DNA from 3 places in the Streptomyces sp. NPDC058326 genome. Region 2 is predicted to be linked to each of the others. Evidence: riboswitches for the same ligand, from Rfam matches in the RefSeq annotation. Region 2 holds a riboswitch; each other region holds the start of a gene.
What was found. Region 2 has a riboswitch for cobalamin ahead of ACFVYX_RS33605 (ABC transporter substrate-binding protein). Riboswitches for the same ligand answer to the same signal wherever they lie in the genome.
Positions count from the first base shown of each region.

Region 1: it holds a riboswitch for cobalamin, as region 2 does, so the genes downstream of both, ACFVYX_RS23120 (energy-coupling factor ABC transporter permease) here and ACFVYX_RS33605 (ABC transporter substrate-binding protein) in region 2, are expected to answer to the same signal.
Region 3: it holds a riboswitch for cobalamin, as region 2 does, so the genes downstream of both, cobN (cobaltochelatase subunit CobN) here and ACFVYX_RS33605 (ABC transporter substrate-binding protein) in region 2, are expected to answer to the same signal.

Region 1 covers NZ_JBHVZO010000013.1:18,131-22,108, reverse strand. The annotation lists gene ACFVYX_RS23135 (energy-coupling factor ABC transporter ATP-binding protein) at 1-504, opposite strand, end outside; gene cbiQ (cobalt ECF transporter T component CbiQ) at 501-1,250, opposite strand; gene ACFVYX_RS23125 (energy-coupling factor ABC transporter substrate-binding protein) at 1,257-1,754, opposite strand; gene ACFVYX_RS23120 (energy-coupling factor ABC transporter permease) at 1,751-2,449, opposite strand; cobalamin riboswitch at 2,478-2,712, opposite strand; gene ACFVYX_RS23115 (PTS-dependent dihydroxyacetone kinase phosphotransferase subunit DhaM) at 2,885-3,325, opposite strand; gene dhaL (dihydroxyacetone kinase subunit DhaL) at 3,322-3,942, opposite strand; gene dhaK (dihydroxyacetone kinase subunit DhaK) at 3,969-3,978, opposite strand, start outside.
Region 2 covers NZ_JBHVZO010000034.1:16-3,993, reverse strand. The annotation lists gene ACFVYX_RS33610 (FecCD family ABC transporter permease) at 1-1,039, opposite strand, end outside; gene ACFVYX_RS33605 (ABC transporter substrate-binding protein) at 1,255-2,310, opposite strand; cobalamin riboswitch at 2,397-2,521, opposite strand; gene ACFVYX_RS33600 (cold-shock protein) at 2,642-2,848, opposite strand; gene ACFVYX_RS33595 (hypothetical protein) at 3,398-3,625, shown strand; gene ACFVYX_RS33590 (CsbD family protein) at 3,700-3,873, shown strand.
Region 3 covers NZ_JBHVZO010000003.1:308,336-312,313, reverse strand. The annotation lists gene cobN (cobaltochelatase subunit CobN) at 1-2,483, opposite strand, end outside; cobalamin riboswitch at 2,561-2,694, opposite strand; gene ACFVYX_RS07000 (cobalamin biosynthesis protein CobG) at 2,773-3,978, shown strand, end outside.

The DNA of each region.
Region 1 (3,978 bases), on a different contig from region 2:
GGGCCGCATCGCCACCGCGCCCGCTATCGCGGCCCGCTTCCGCTGCCCGTAGGACAGCAGATGCGTCGGCCGGTCCGCGAGCGCCGTGATGTCCAGCGCCTCCAGTGCCTCCGCCACCCGCAGCCGTACCTCCTCCTCCGGCAGCCCCAGGTTCATCGGACCGAACGAGACGTCCTGGGCCACCGAGGCGGCGAACAGCTGGTCGTCCGGATCCTGCGTCACCAGCTGCACGATGGTCCGCAGCCGGGTCAGCCCCTTCCGGTCGTACGCCACCTCGGCCCCGTCCAGGAGCAGCGACCCGCTCCCGCACCGGAGCCCGCCGCTCAGCAGCCGCAGCAGCGTCGTCTTGCCGCTGCCGTTGCGGCCGAGCAACGCGACCGCGCGCCCCTCCGCCACCGAGAAGTCCACGCCCGACAGGACCGCGGGCCCGTCCTCGTAGGCGAAGCCCGCGTTCACCAGCTCCACGACGGGGAGCGCGGAGGGCGGAGGCGTCGTAGACGTCACGGCAGGAACCTTTCCAGTACGAGGGTGAGGGCGACGAGGCCCGCGAGCAGCACGCCCGTCGCGGCGAGGAACCGGCGGGAGAGCGCGCACGCGGGCACCAGAACCCGCAGCGTCCCGTCGTACCCCCGCCCCGCGAGCCCCGACTGCAGGCGCTGCGCCCGGTCGAAGGCCCGCACGAACGTGGTCGCGCCGAGACCGGCGAGCGAACGCCAGGTCGCGGCCCGGGTGGTGTGCCCGAGCCGTGCCGCCTGCGCCTGCCGGATCTTGGACAGCGCGTCGAGCAGCAGGAAGATGATCCGGTACATCACGAGCGCGACATCCACCACCGGCGCCGGCACCCCCGCGCGGACCAGCCGGGGCAGGACATCGGAGACCGGCGTGGTGAACGCGAACAGCAGCACCCCGAGCGAGGCCGACGCCGTCCGCAGGAGCAGCTCGACCGCCTGCACCGGACCCCCGGCGGCCGGCGCGACAGGACCACGGTCGCCGCCCACCTCCAGGAGCAGCGGAATCGCGCCCGTCACACAGAACGCGAGGGGAACGCGGAACGCCCGCCACAGCGCCCGGCCCGGCACACCGGCCGGACCGAGCAGCACACCGAGCGTGGCGGCTGCCACGAGCGGCGCGCCCGGCCACGGTGGCAGGGAGACCGCGCAGAGGGTCAGACCGAAGCCGAGCAGCGCCTTCTCGGCGGGGTGACGGCGGCGCCAGCGACTGCTGTGCGCCGCCGCGTCGATCGGCAGCATCGGTGGCTACGCGTCCCGTCCGTCGACGCCCGCGCCCCCGGAGCCGCCCACGCCCCCGCCCTTGGCGCCGCTCCCCATGCCCTGACCGTCGGGGACGCCCGGGGCCGCGCTCTGACCGTCGGGGTTGCCCGGGGCCGTGCTCCGGCCACCCTCCACGCGTCCGGCGGAGACCTCACCCTCTCCGGCGCCCCGCGCGGCCTCCGCCCGCGCCGCCCCCTGCCTGCGGCCTCGCCGCAGCCCGAAGTAGTACGCGAGGACGCCCGCGCCCAGCGCCGCCTGGAGGGAGAACAGCGCGGACTCGATCTCCCCGGACGGCGGCTCGTACAGGGGGCTGAACCACGGTTCGTAGTCCGGCCGGAGCTCCGTGATCGCGGTCTCCGCCTCCGCGTCCGCCCCCGCGAACGGCTCCTCCTTGTGGTCCCCGAGCCCCAGCGCCAGCGGCAGTACCGCAAGCGCCGCGACGACGAACAGCAGCAGGGCGTTGATCTTCGCGTTCCGGCTCATCGCGCGGTCGCCTCCTCGCGTCGCGCCGCCGGGCGTCCACCGAGGACGCCGAGCCGGGTCAGTTCGCCCTTGCTGGACTGCGTCAACAGCCGCATCACGAGCACGGTCAGCAGACCCTCGCTCACGGCCAGAGGGATCTGCGTCAACGCGAAGATCCCCCCGAACTTGGCGAGCGCGCCGGCCACACCGCTCCCCGGGTCGGGGAAGGCGAGCGCCAGCTGCACGCTGGTCACGCAGTACGTGGACAGGTCGGCGACGAACGCCCCGGAGAAGACGGCGACCATCAGGGGCGCACCGGACCGGCGCAGCAGCAGGTACGTCCCGTAGCCGGCCCAGGGGCCGACGATCGCCATCGAGAAGACGTTCGCGCCGAGCGTGGTCAGCCCGCCGTGGGCGAGCAGCAGGGCCTGGAAGAGGAGTGTGATCGTCCCGAGGACCGCCATGATCGGCGGCCGGAACAGGATCGCACCCAGACCGGTACCGGTCGGATGCGAGCAACTACCCGTCACGGACGGCAGCTTGAGCGCCGAGAGGACGAAGGTGAAGGCGCCGGAGGCGCCGAGCAGAAGGGTGGACTCGGGGTTCGACCGTACTTCACGGGTCAGCGCGCGGACCCCGTGGACGACGAACGGCGCGGACGCGACGCCCCAGGCGGCCGCGTGCACAGGGGGCAGATACCCCTCGGCTATATGCATGGTTGGGAGACCCTCTCCAGCACCTCGTGGATGGACAACGCACCCTGGCCGGTCTCCTGGCTGACGGTCATACGTCCGGCTCCGCCTTCCCACACCACGACGGTCTCCCGTCGCGGTCCAGTGGCTTCCCCGGGGGAGTTCCCCGCGGGGGTGGAGCCGGACATCCCGATCACAGTGGCGAGGGCCGCACCGGTACTGCACCGGTTTCCCGTACACCAAGGCGCTGTGACACTAGTGCGTTGACCAGGTGCATCACAACACGGTCGCCACCCGGTGTGACTTCTCGCTCACTGCACCGCAGTTCCTGAGCGCGGCGCGCACGCGCTCCGCGCGGCCGCTCCCGGCGGCCGGGCGTGCGCCCTGCGCGGTCCCTCTCCCGCCGGCGCACGCCTCGGGAAGCCGCTCCTCACCGCCGGGCGTGCGCCCCCCCCGTGGTCACTCCTTCCGGTAGGCGTACGCCTCCGACGCCGCAGCCGCCACCGCGCCGAGGTCCCCGCCCGCGCTCGCCGTGACCAGGGCGGCGACCGCGCCCTCAACGAACGGCGCGTCCAGGAGCCGTGAGTCCTCGGGCAGCTCGTCGCCCTCGGCGAGCAGCGCCTTCACGGTGAGCACGGCGCTCCCCAGGTCGACCAGGATCGCCACTCCGGCGCCCCGGTCCACGGCCTTCGCCGCCTGGCGGATCAGCTCGGAACTCGTCCCCAGGCCACCGTCCGGGGTCCCGCCGGCGGGGGCGATCGGCGCCAGGTCACCGCCGCCGGCGAGCCCGCGGGCCAGCTCGGTCACGGCGGTCGCGACGGCGGCACTGTGCGAGACGAGCACGATGCCGACGGGCGCGGAGCCCCCGGGGGCCGCCGCGCCCCCGGCGGCCGCGCTCATGACGCTCCCTCCGTACGCGCGGTCTCGTCGAGCGCGGCGAACAGCAGCGCCGATGAGGCGGCCCCCGGATCCTGGTGCCCCACGGACCGCTCGCCCAGATAGCTGGCCCTGCCCTTGCGCGCCCGCAGGGGTACGGTCGCGAGGGCGCCCTCCCCGGCGGCGGCGCGGCCCGCCCCGAACGAGGCCCGCAGGCCCTCCACGGCCGGAACGAGCGCGTCCAGCATCGTCTTGTCCCCCACCTGCGCGCCGCCCAGCTGAGACACCGCGGACACACCGGAACCGAGGGCCTCGGCCAGCTGCTCCCTGGTGATCCGCTCGACGTCGCCGAGGGTCTTGCCGGTACGGCGCAGCAGTGTGCCGTACAGCGGTCCCGACGCGCCGCCCACGGTGGAGATCAGCTGCCGTCCGGCGGTGGTGAGCACCGCACCGGGTGTCGCGGGCGGCTCCTTGGCGAGGGTCTCCGTGACGGCGGTGAACCCCCGCCTCAGGTTCGTGCCGTGGTCGGCGTCGCCGATGGCCGAGTCCAGCTCGGTGAGCCGGTCCGCCTCACGGTCGACGGCCCCGGCCACCGCGGCGAGCCAGCGCACCAGGAAGTCCGCGCCGAAGGTCTCCGTCATGCCGGTCCCCTCTCCCATCCCTCGTCTCACCGGCCC
Region 2 (3,978 bases):
TGCGGTACAGGACGAGGACGAAGGCCGGGACGCCGATCAGCGAGGTCACCACGCCCACCGGCACCTCCTGGGGGTCGAGGACCGTGCGGGCGAGCGTGTCGGCCCAGACCAGGAACACCGCCCCGGCCAGGGCGGTGACCGGCAGCAGCCGGGCGTGCCCCGGGCCGGCCAGGGCGCGGGCGGCGTGCGGCAGGACGAGGCCGACGAAGCCGATGGCTCCGGCGGCGGAGACCAGAGCGGCCGTCAGGAGGGCGGTGACGCAGAGGAGGACGAGCCGCGTCCGGGCGACGGCGACGCCCAGCGCGGCGGCGGCCTCCTCACCGAACGCGAACGCGTCCAGCGTCCTCGCGTACCCGCCGCAGACCAGCAGGGCCGCCGCGAGCACCGCGCCGCACACTCCCACGTCGCCCCAGCCGGCCCCGCCGAGCGAACCGAGCAGCCAGAAGAGCACGCCCCGCGTGGTCTCGGCGTCGGCCGCCGTCATCACGACGAAGGAGGTGAGGGCGGAGAAGAGCTGCATCGCGGCGACGCCCGCCAGTACCACCCGGTCCGTCGAACCGCCGAGGGTGTGGCTGAGCAGCAGGACGAGCGCGAAGGAGAGCACCGCTCCGAGGAACGCCCCGCCGGTGACGGAGAGGAGGCCGCCGCCGATGCCGAGGACGACGACCGCGACCGCGCCGGTCGAGGCGCCCGAGGAGACCCCGAGGACGAAGGGATCGGCGAGCGGATTGCGCAGCAGCGACTGCATCACCGCGCCGCAGACCGCGAGTCCGGCTCCGCAGACGGCGGCGAGGAGGGTGCGGGGCAGCCGGAGCTCCCACACGATGCCGTCCCGGATCGGTGAGACCTCCGGGGCCTCTCCGCCGAGATGGGCGGCCACCACGGACCACACGTCACCGACGCCGATGTCCGCCGGGCCGATGGTGATGGCGACGGCCACCGAAACGGCCAGGACGGCAAGGCCGGTCACCGCCCACAGCAGCGCCGCGCCCCCTCCGCGCACGACGGCGACCGCCCGGCCGGGCGAAGCCCCGCCCACCGCCTCGCGGGGCGGGGGCACGGTCACGCCGCCGGGCGCGGTACTGGCCCCATCGGGCGGGGGCTCGGCCCCACCGGGCAGGCCCGCCGAAGCGCCGCGCGAGGCGCCGGCCCGTCCGGGCGGGATCGCCGACTCACCGGCCGGGGGCCCGGCCCCACCGGGCTGGCCCCCCGAAGCGCCGCGCGAGACTTCGGCCCGGCCGGCAGGTTTCGGCGTCACTTCGCGAGACCGTACGTGCGGAGGGCCGCCGCCACCTTCTCGACGCCCTCGACGGTACGGACGGTCGGGTTCATGGCCTGGCCGCTGAGCAGGACGTACCGCTTCTTCCGTACCGCCGTCATGTTCCGGGTGACCGGATCGGACTCCAGGAACTCGATCTTCTTGGCGGCGCTCTCGGCGGACTGCGAGCGGCGGGTCAGGTCGCCGATGACGAGGACGTCCGGGTCACGGTCGGCGACCGTCTCCCAGTTGATCTGGGGCCACTCCGCACGGGTGTCGTCGAAGACGTTCTTCGCGCCCAGCGCGCGGGTGACGATGCCGGGGGCGCCGCAACAGCCCGCCATGTAGGGGGATTCGGCGTTGGCGAACCAGTAGAGGACGGTGACGTCCCCGAAGTCGCCCCCGGCGGTGGCCCTCGTCACCCGGGAGGAGAGCTCCGCGACCAGCTTCTCGCCGCGCTCAGGGACCGCGAACACCCGTGCCAGGTCGCGGATCTCGCCGTACACGGTCTCCATGGTCAGGGGCCGGGTGCGGATGCCGTCGCCGTCGCCGCTGTTGTCCTTGCCGACGCAGTCGGTGGGCGAGAGGTAAGTGGGGACGCCGAGCTCCTCGAACCGCTCGCGGGGAGCCACCCCGCCCTTGCCGAGGGTGTACGCGAAGGACGCGGCGGCGAAGTCGGGTTCGGCGTCGAGCACCTTCTCGAAGGACGGGTAGCGGTCGGCGAGTCGCGGGACCTTCGCGTTCTCCTTCTCCAGTCCCTTGAGCACCGGGTCGGTCCAGGTGGCGGTGCCCACCATGCGGTCGGCCAGACCGAGGGAGAGCATGATCTCCGCCGTTCCCTGGTCGAGGGCGACGGCCCGCCGCGGCGGCCTGTCGACGGTGACCCGTCGGCCGCAGTTGTCGTCGATCGTCACCGGGTACCCCTGCCGCGGGCCTCCGGCCGTGTTCTTCGAGGGCTGTACGGCGGATCCGCCGCCGCAACCGGTCACGGTCAGGAGCAGGGCGCCGGCCAGCAGGAGGGCGGCGGAGCGGGCGGGATGTGCGAAGGGCACGGGAATTTCCTCTGCGGCCACGGCTCATACGCGGAGCCTGTCGTACGGAGCTCCCCGGCCGACAGCGTGCCGCCGGGGCCGCCAGCAGGTCTTCGGACTCGGGGTCATCCGGACGGAGCGCCTTCCCGGGCCGTCGTGCAGCCCAGTGGCCGATGCTCCGCCCGTCGCCCTCACCGCTGCGCGTCAGTTCCGGTCTCGCACCGGATTCCCTGACCCGTGCGCGTACCCGTTCGGGTGCGCGCAAAGGTACGACTGGCTTCGGCACAGTACCACCGGCCCGCTCCCCCGCCCGGGGCGCCGCCGGTGGCACGCGCGTCCGTGCCGCTGGACGTCAGACGCGCAGTTCCCTCGCCTCGAAGCGGCCGTCACCGAGGACCAGGACGAAGGAGACCTGCTGCCCCTCGGAGAGCGAGTGCTGCTCGCCCTCGATGTCCGCGGCGCTGAAGTAGACCTGTTCCTCGGAGCCCACGGGAAGGACGAATCCGTACCCGCCGGCGCGGTTGAAGGACTGCACGAACCCTTTGCTTCTGCCTTCCACGGCGGCCTCCTCGTCGTCATGGGCGACACGGCCGAGGGGAGAGGACGCCCGTCCCGGCCGCATCCGCGTCTCAGGGGACTTGTACCCCGCCGGCCCGTTCTTCGCCCGTCGTCGTGGACGAGCGGACGCTCCTCGCCGCCGCGGCCACGAGCCCGGCGCCGGACCGGCGGGCCGCCGCGCCGGCCTGTGTGCGCACCCCTCCCCCGAGTCTCGTACAATCTTCAACAGAGGCCCGGTGCCGGAGATCCCCCGTGTCCGACACCGGGCCTCGCCCTGCCCTGAGAGGTACGCGACAGGTACGCGCCTCCGTCGGACCCCGCCGCCCGGGTACGCGATCCTCGCCGTGATCCGGGCGATGCGCCGCGCCGACTCCTCGGGAGCGCCCACCGGCCGAACGATGTGGCTGACGGTCGGCCGCACGATCGCCTCGCACCGGCAGGGGCCCGAAAGATCCCGTGAGGCACTGTTTCGTCCGGGCGTCATCGGGCAGCAGCACCTCGTGCCACCGGCGGCCACCGGGGCGCGTACAGCTGCGTCAGGGAGAGGACCATGAGCCACCACGACAGGCACGGCAGCGACCAGGACTCCCACCCCGAGCCTCCGCGGACCACACCGTCCGGGGCGGAGGGCGAGAGCGGGGACGCGGAGGCACGACGGCAGGCGGAGGAGGCCGTGCGGGGCGGGCCGGATCGCGACGATGAGGAGGCGCACGGCAGCACCGCCAAGCGTCAGGCTCCCGGGGTCGGCCGCGAGGAACAGCGGAGACCGCACCCGTGAGTCGCGCGAGTCCCGTGCGTAGCTCTCCCGTTTCCGGGAAGTCGCAGGTCGAAAGAGATTTCAGGAGGTGTCGCATGTCCGCCGGTAAGAAGGCGAAGAACGCCGCACAGACCGCCAAGGGCAAGGCCAAGGAAGCCACCGGCAAGGCTGTGGGGAACGAGAGCCTGGAGATGCAGGGCCGGGTCGAGCAGGCCAAGGGCGATGCGAAGCAGGCGGGGGAGAAGGCCAAGGACGCGTTCAAGCACTGAGGAGCGCGAACGGCCGGCGGACCGGGCCCACCGAGGCCCGGGCGCTACTCCACCAAGCCCAGCCGAGCCGACACCCCCCCCACCCCCCCCCCCACCACTGGGTTG
Region 3 (3,978 bases), on a different contig from region 2:
GCCTGCCCGGTCTCCCAGGCCAGCCGGGACGGCACGGCCTTCGGGTCGACGGAGTAGAAGTTCCGGCCGGTCGGCAGGACGTTGACCAGGCCGCGCAGGGGCGAACCCGACGGTCCCGCCGGAACGAAGCCGCCGTTCAGGGCGTGCACGGCGTGCGTCAGCTCGTCGGTGGTGCCGGCGAGACGCGGCACGACCTGCTCGCAGGCGAAGCGGAGCACGTCCCGCACCTCGGAGCCGTACGCGGCGGCCACGGTCTCGACCGCGGTCACCTCCCAGCCGGCGGCCTCCATCGCCTCGACCAGCTCGCGCGCCTTCGCCTCCGCCTCGTCGGCGGTCGTCCGGGTCGCCGCCGACTCGTCGAGGCCGAGCGCCTCGCGCAGGCCCGGCAGCGCCTGCGTACCGCCCCAGATCTGGCGGGCGCGCAGGATGGAGAGGACCAGGTTGACGCGGGCCTCGCCCTCCGGGGCGCCGCCGAGGACGTGCAGACCGTCGCGGATCTGGGCGTCCTTGACCTCGCACAGCCAGCCGTCGACGTGCAGCAGGAAGTCGTCGAAGCCGTCGTCCTCCGGGCGCTCCTGGAGACCCAGGTCGTGGTCGAGCTTGGCGGCCTGGATCAGCGTCCAGATCTGGGCGCGGATCGCGGGCAGCTTCGCCGGGTCCATGGACGAGATCTGCGCGTACTCGTCGAGCAGCTGCTCCAGGCGGGCGATGTCGCCGTACGAGTCGGCGCGGGCCATCGGCGGCACCAGGTGGTCGACGAGGGTCGCGTGGACGCGCCGCTTGGCCTGCGTGCCCTCGCCCGGGTCGTTGACGAGGAAGGGGTAGACCAGCGGGATGTCGCCGAGTGCCGCGTCGGGGCCGCAGGCGGCGGACAGGCCGGCGTTCTTGCCGGGCAGCCACTCCAGGTTGCCGTGCTTGCCCAGGTGGACCATGGCGTCGGCGCCGAAGCCGCCGTCCTCGGCGCGGGCGGCGATCCAGCGGTAGGCCGCCAGGTAGTGGTGGGACGGCGGGAGATCGGGGTCGTGGTAGATCGCGATCGGGTTCTCACCGAAGCCGCGCGGCGGCTGGATGAGGATCAGCAGGTTCCCGCGCCGCAGGGCCGCGAGGACGATGTCGCCCTCCGGGTTGCGGGAGCGGTCGAGGAACATCTCGCCGGGCGCCGGGCCCCAGTGCTCCTCGACGTGGGTCCGCAGCTCCTCGGGGAGCGTCGCGTACCAGCGCTTGTAGTCGGCGGCCGGGATGCGGACCGGGTTCCGGGCGAGCTGTTCCTCCGTCAGCCAGTCCTGGTCGTGGCCGCCGGCCTCGATGAGGGCGTAGATCAGCTCGTCGCCGTCGCCGGAGACCAGGCCGGGAAGCTCCTCGGCCGGCCCGAAGTCGTAGCCCTCGGCGATCAGCCGGCGCAGGAGGGAGACGGCGGAGGCGGGGGTGTCGAGGCCGACGGCGTTGCCGATGCGGGAGTGCTTCGTCGGGTACGCGGAGAGGACGAGCGCCAGCTTCTTCTCGGCGTTCGGGATGTGCCGCAGGCGCGCGTGGCGGACCGCGATCCCGGCGACGCGGGCGGCGCGCTCGGCGTCGGCCACGTACGCGGGCAGACCGTCCTCGTCGATCTCCTTGAAGGAGAACGGGACGGTGATGAGCCGGCCGTCGAACTCGGGGACGGCCACCTGGCTCGCGGCGTCCAGCGGGGAGAGGCCCTCGTCGTTCTCCTCCCAGGCGGACCGCGAGCCGGTCAGGCACAGGGCCTGGAGGATCGGCACGTCGAGCGCGGCGAGCGCCCCCGCGTCCCAGGCCTCCTCGTCGCCGCCGGCCTGCGCCTCGGCGGGCTTGGTGCCGCCGGCGGCGAGGACGGTGGTGACGATGGCGTCGGCTGCCCGCAGCTCCGCGAGGAGTTCGGCCTCGGGGGCGCGCAGGGACGCCACGTACAGCGGGAGCGGCCGCGCGCCGGCGTCCTCGATCGCGTCGCAGAGGGTGCCGACGAAGGCGGTGTTCCCGCTCATGTGGTGGGCGCGGTAGTAGAGCACGGCGACCGTCGGGCCCTCGGTGCTCCTCGGGGTGCGCTCCAGGGGTCCCCAGGTGGGGGCGGCGGCCGGGGCCTCGAAGCCGTGGCCGGTGAGCAGGACGGTGTCGGAGAGGAAGCGGGCCAGCTGCTCCAGGTTCGCGGGGCCGCCGTGCGCGAGGTAGGCGTGCGCCTCGGTGGCGACGCCGACGGGGACGGTGGACGTCTCCATCAGCTGGGCGTCGGGTGCCTGTTCGCCGCTGAGGACGACCACCGGCTTCCCGGCGGCGCGGACCGCGTCCAGGCCGTCCTCCCAGGAGCGGAGACCGCCGAGCAGCCGTACGACGACGAGGTCGGCGCCGTCCAGGAGACCGGGCAGCTCGGCGAGGGGGAGACGGGAGGGGTTGGCGAAGCGGTACTCCACGGGGCCGCCGGCCGCGCGGGCGCTGAGCAGGTCGGTATCGGAGTGCGACAGCAGCAGAAGCATGGCGAGCGCAGGCCTTCCTCGGGGTTGTCCGCGCCCCGGGTGGTCGTGTGGGTTGGGGCCTCCCCTGCTCGGGCGAAGCCGAGAGCCTGGGGAAGGGAGTTCCTGACTCACCCGTTCCGTTTCCGGGACGGGCTCACAGTGGCGGGACCGCGCCGGAGTCTCACCGGGCTTCCTCCCCGGGGTCCTGGGACCCCATGCCGATCTGCATCCTAGATCGTGGTGCCGAGGGGCGGGGCGGGCCGCCGAGTCGGCCTGATCACACCCGGTGGGCGCCCGGTGGCCCGTGGGTATGCTCGCCGCCATGCCGCCCACCCCACCCACGACGCCCGAACCGGGCGAAGCTCGCATACGGGACCGTGGCGACGCCTGCCCCGGGGCGCTGCGTCTGCACCCCGCCGAGGACGGCCGCCTCGCCCGACTCCGCCTGCCCGCAGGGCGCCTGACACTCCATCAGGCCGAGGCGCTCGCGACCGCGGCGGAGACCCTCGGCGACGGGCGGATCAGCATCACCTCGCGCGGCAACGCGGAGCTGCGGGGCCTCGCGGACAACTGCGGCGGCGAGCTCGCGGCGCTCCTCTCGGCGGCGGGCCTGCTGCCCTCCGCCACCCACGAACGCGTCCGCAACATCGTCGCCTCGCCGACCGCGGGCCTCGACGGACTCGGATGCGCGGACGTGCAGTTGTGGGCACGCGAGCTGGACACCGCCCTGTGCGCCGAGCCCCGGGCGGCTGCTCTTTCCGGCCGTTTCCTCTTCGTCCTGGACGACGGGCGAGGGGACGTGGCCACGCTCGGCGGAGATGTGAAGTTGATCGCAGGCGCCGACGGATCCGCCGCCCTGTGGCTCGGCCCTCAGGTCTTCCGGCTCGCCGCGGCCGACGCCGTACGGGCCGCCCTCGTCGCCTCCCTCACGTTCCTCGACGCCGCCGACGCGGCCGGGAACGGGGCCTGGCGGCCCCGGGAACTGCCCGACAGCCATGTGCCGGACTGGGCCGGGGCCCTGGCACGTGCGGGGATCGCGGCCGAGCCCGTACCCGTACCGCCGCTGCCCGCGGCCACGCCACCCGCGCCCGGCGTCCTGCCCGGCGGCGCCCTGCACGTCCTCGCACCGCTCGGCCGGCTGACCTCGGCTCAGCTGCGGGCCCTGCTGCCCGCCCATGAGATCCGGCTGACACCGTGGCGGGGAGCGGTCGTCGTCTCCGGAGCGGCCGTCGCCGAAACGGCCGCCGGGACCGAAGCCGCCACCGCCCGGCTCGCTGCCCTGGAGGCGTACGGGCTGATCACCCGGCCCGACGCCCCCGGAGCCGGAGTCACCGCCTGCACCGGGCGGCCCGGGTGCGCCAAGTCCCTCGCCGACGTCCGGGCGGACGCCCTCACCGCGCCCGCCGGGCCGCTGCCCGTGCACTTCTCCGGGTGCGCACGCGGCTGCGGACACCCGTACGGCCGCTGGATCGAGGTCCTCGCCACCGGCGACGACACCTATCTGGTGGACGGCGTC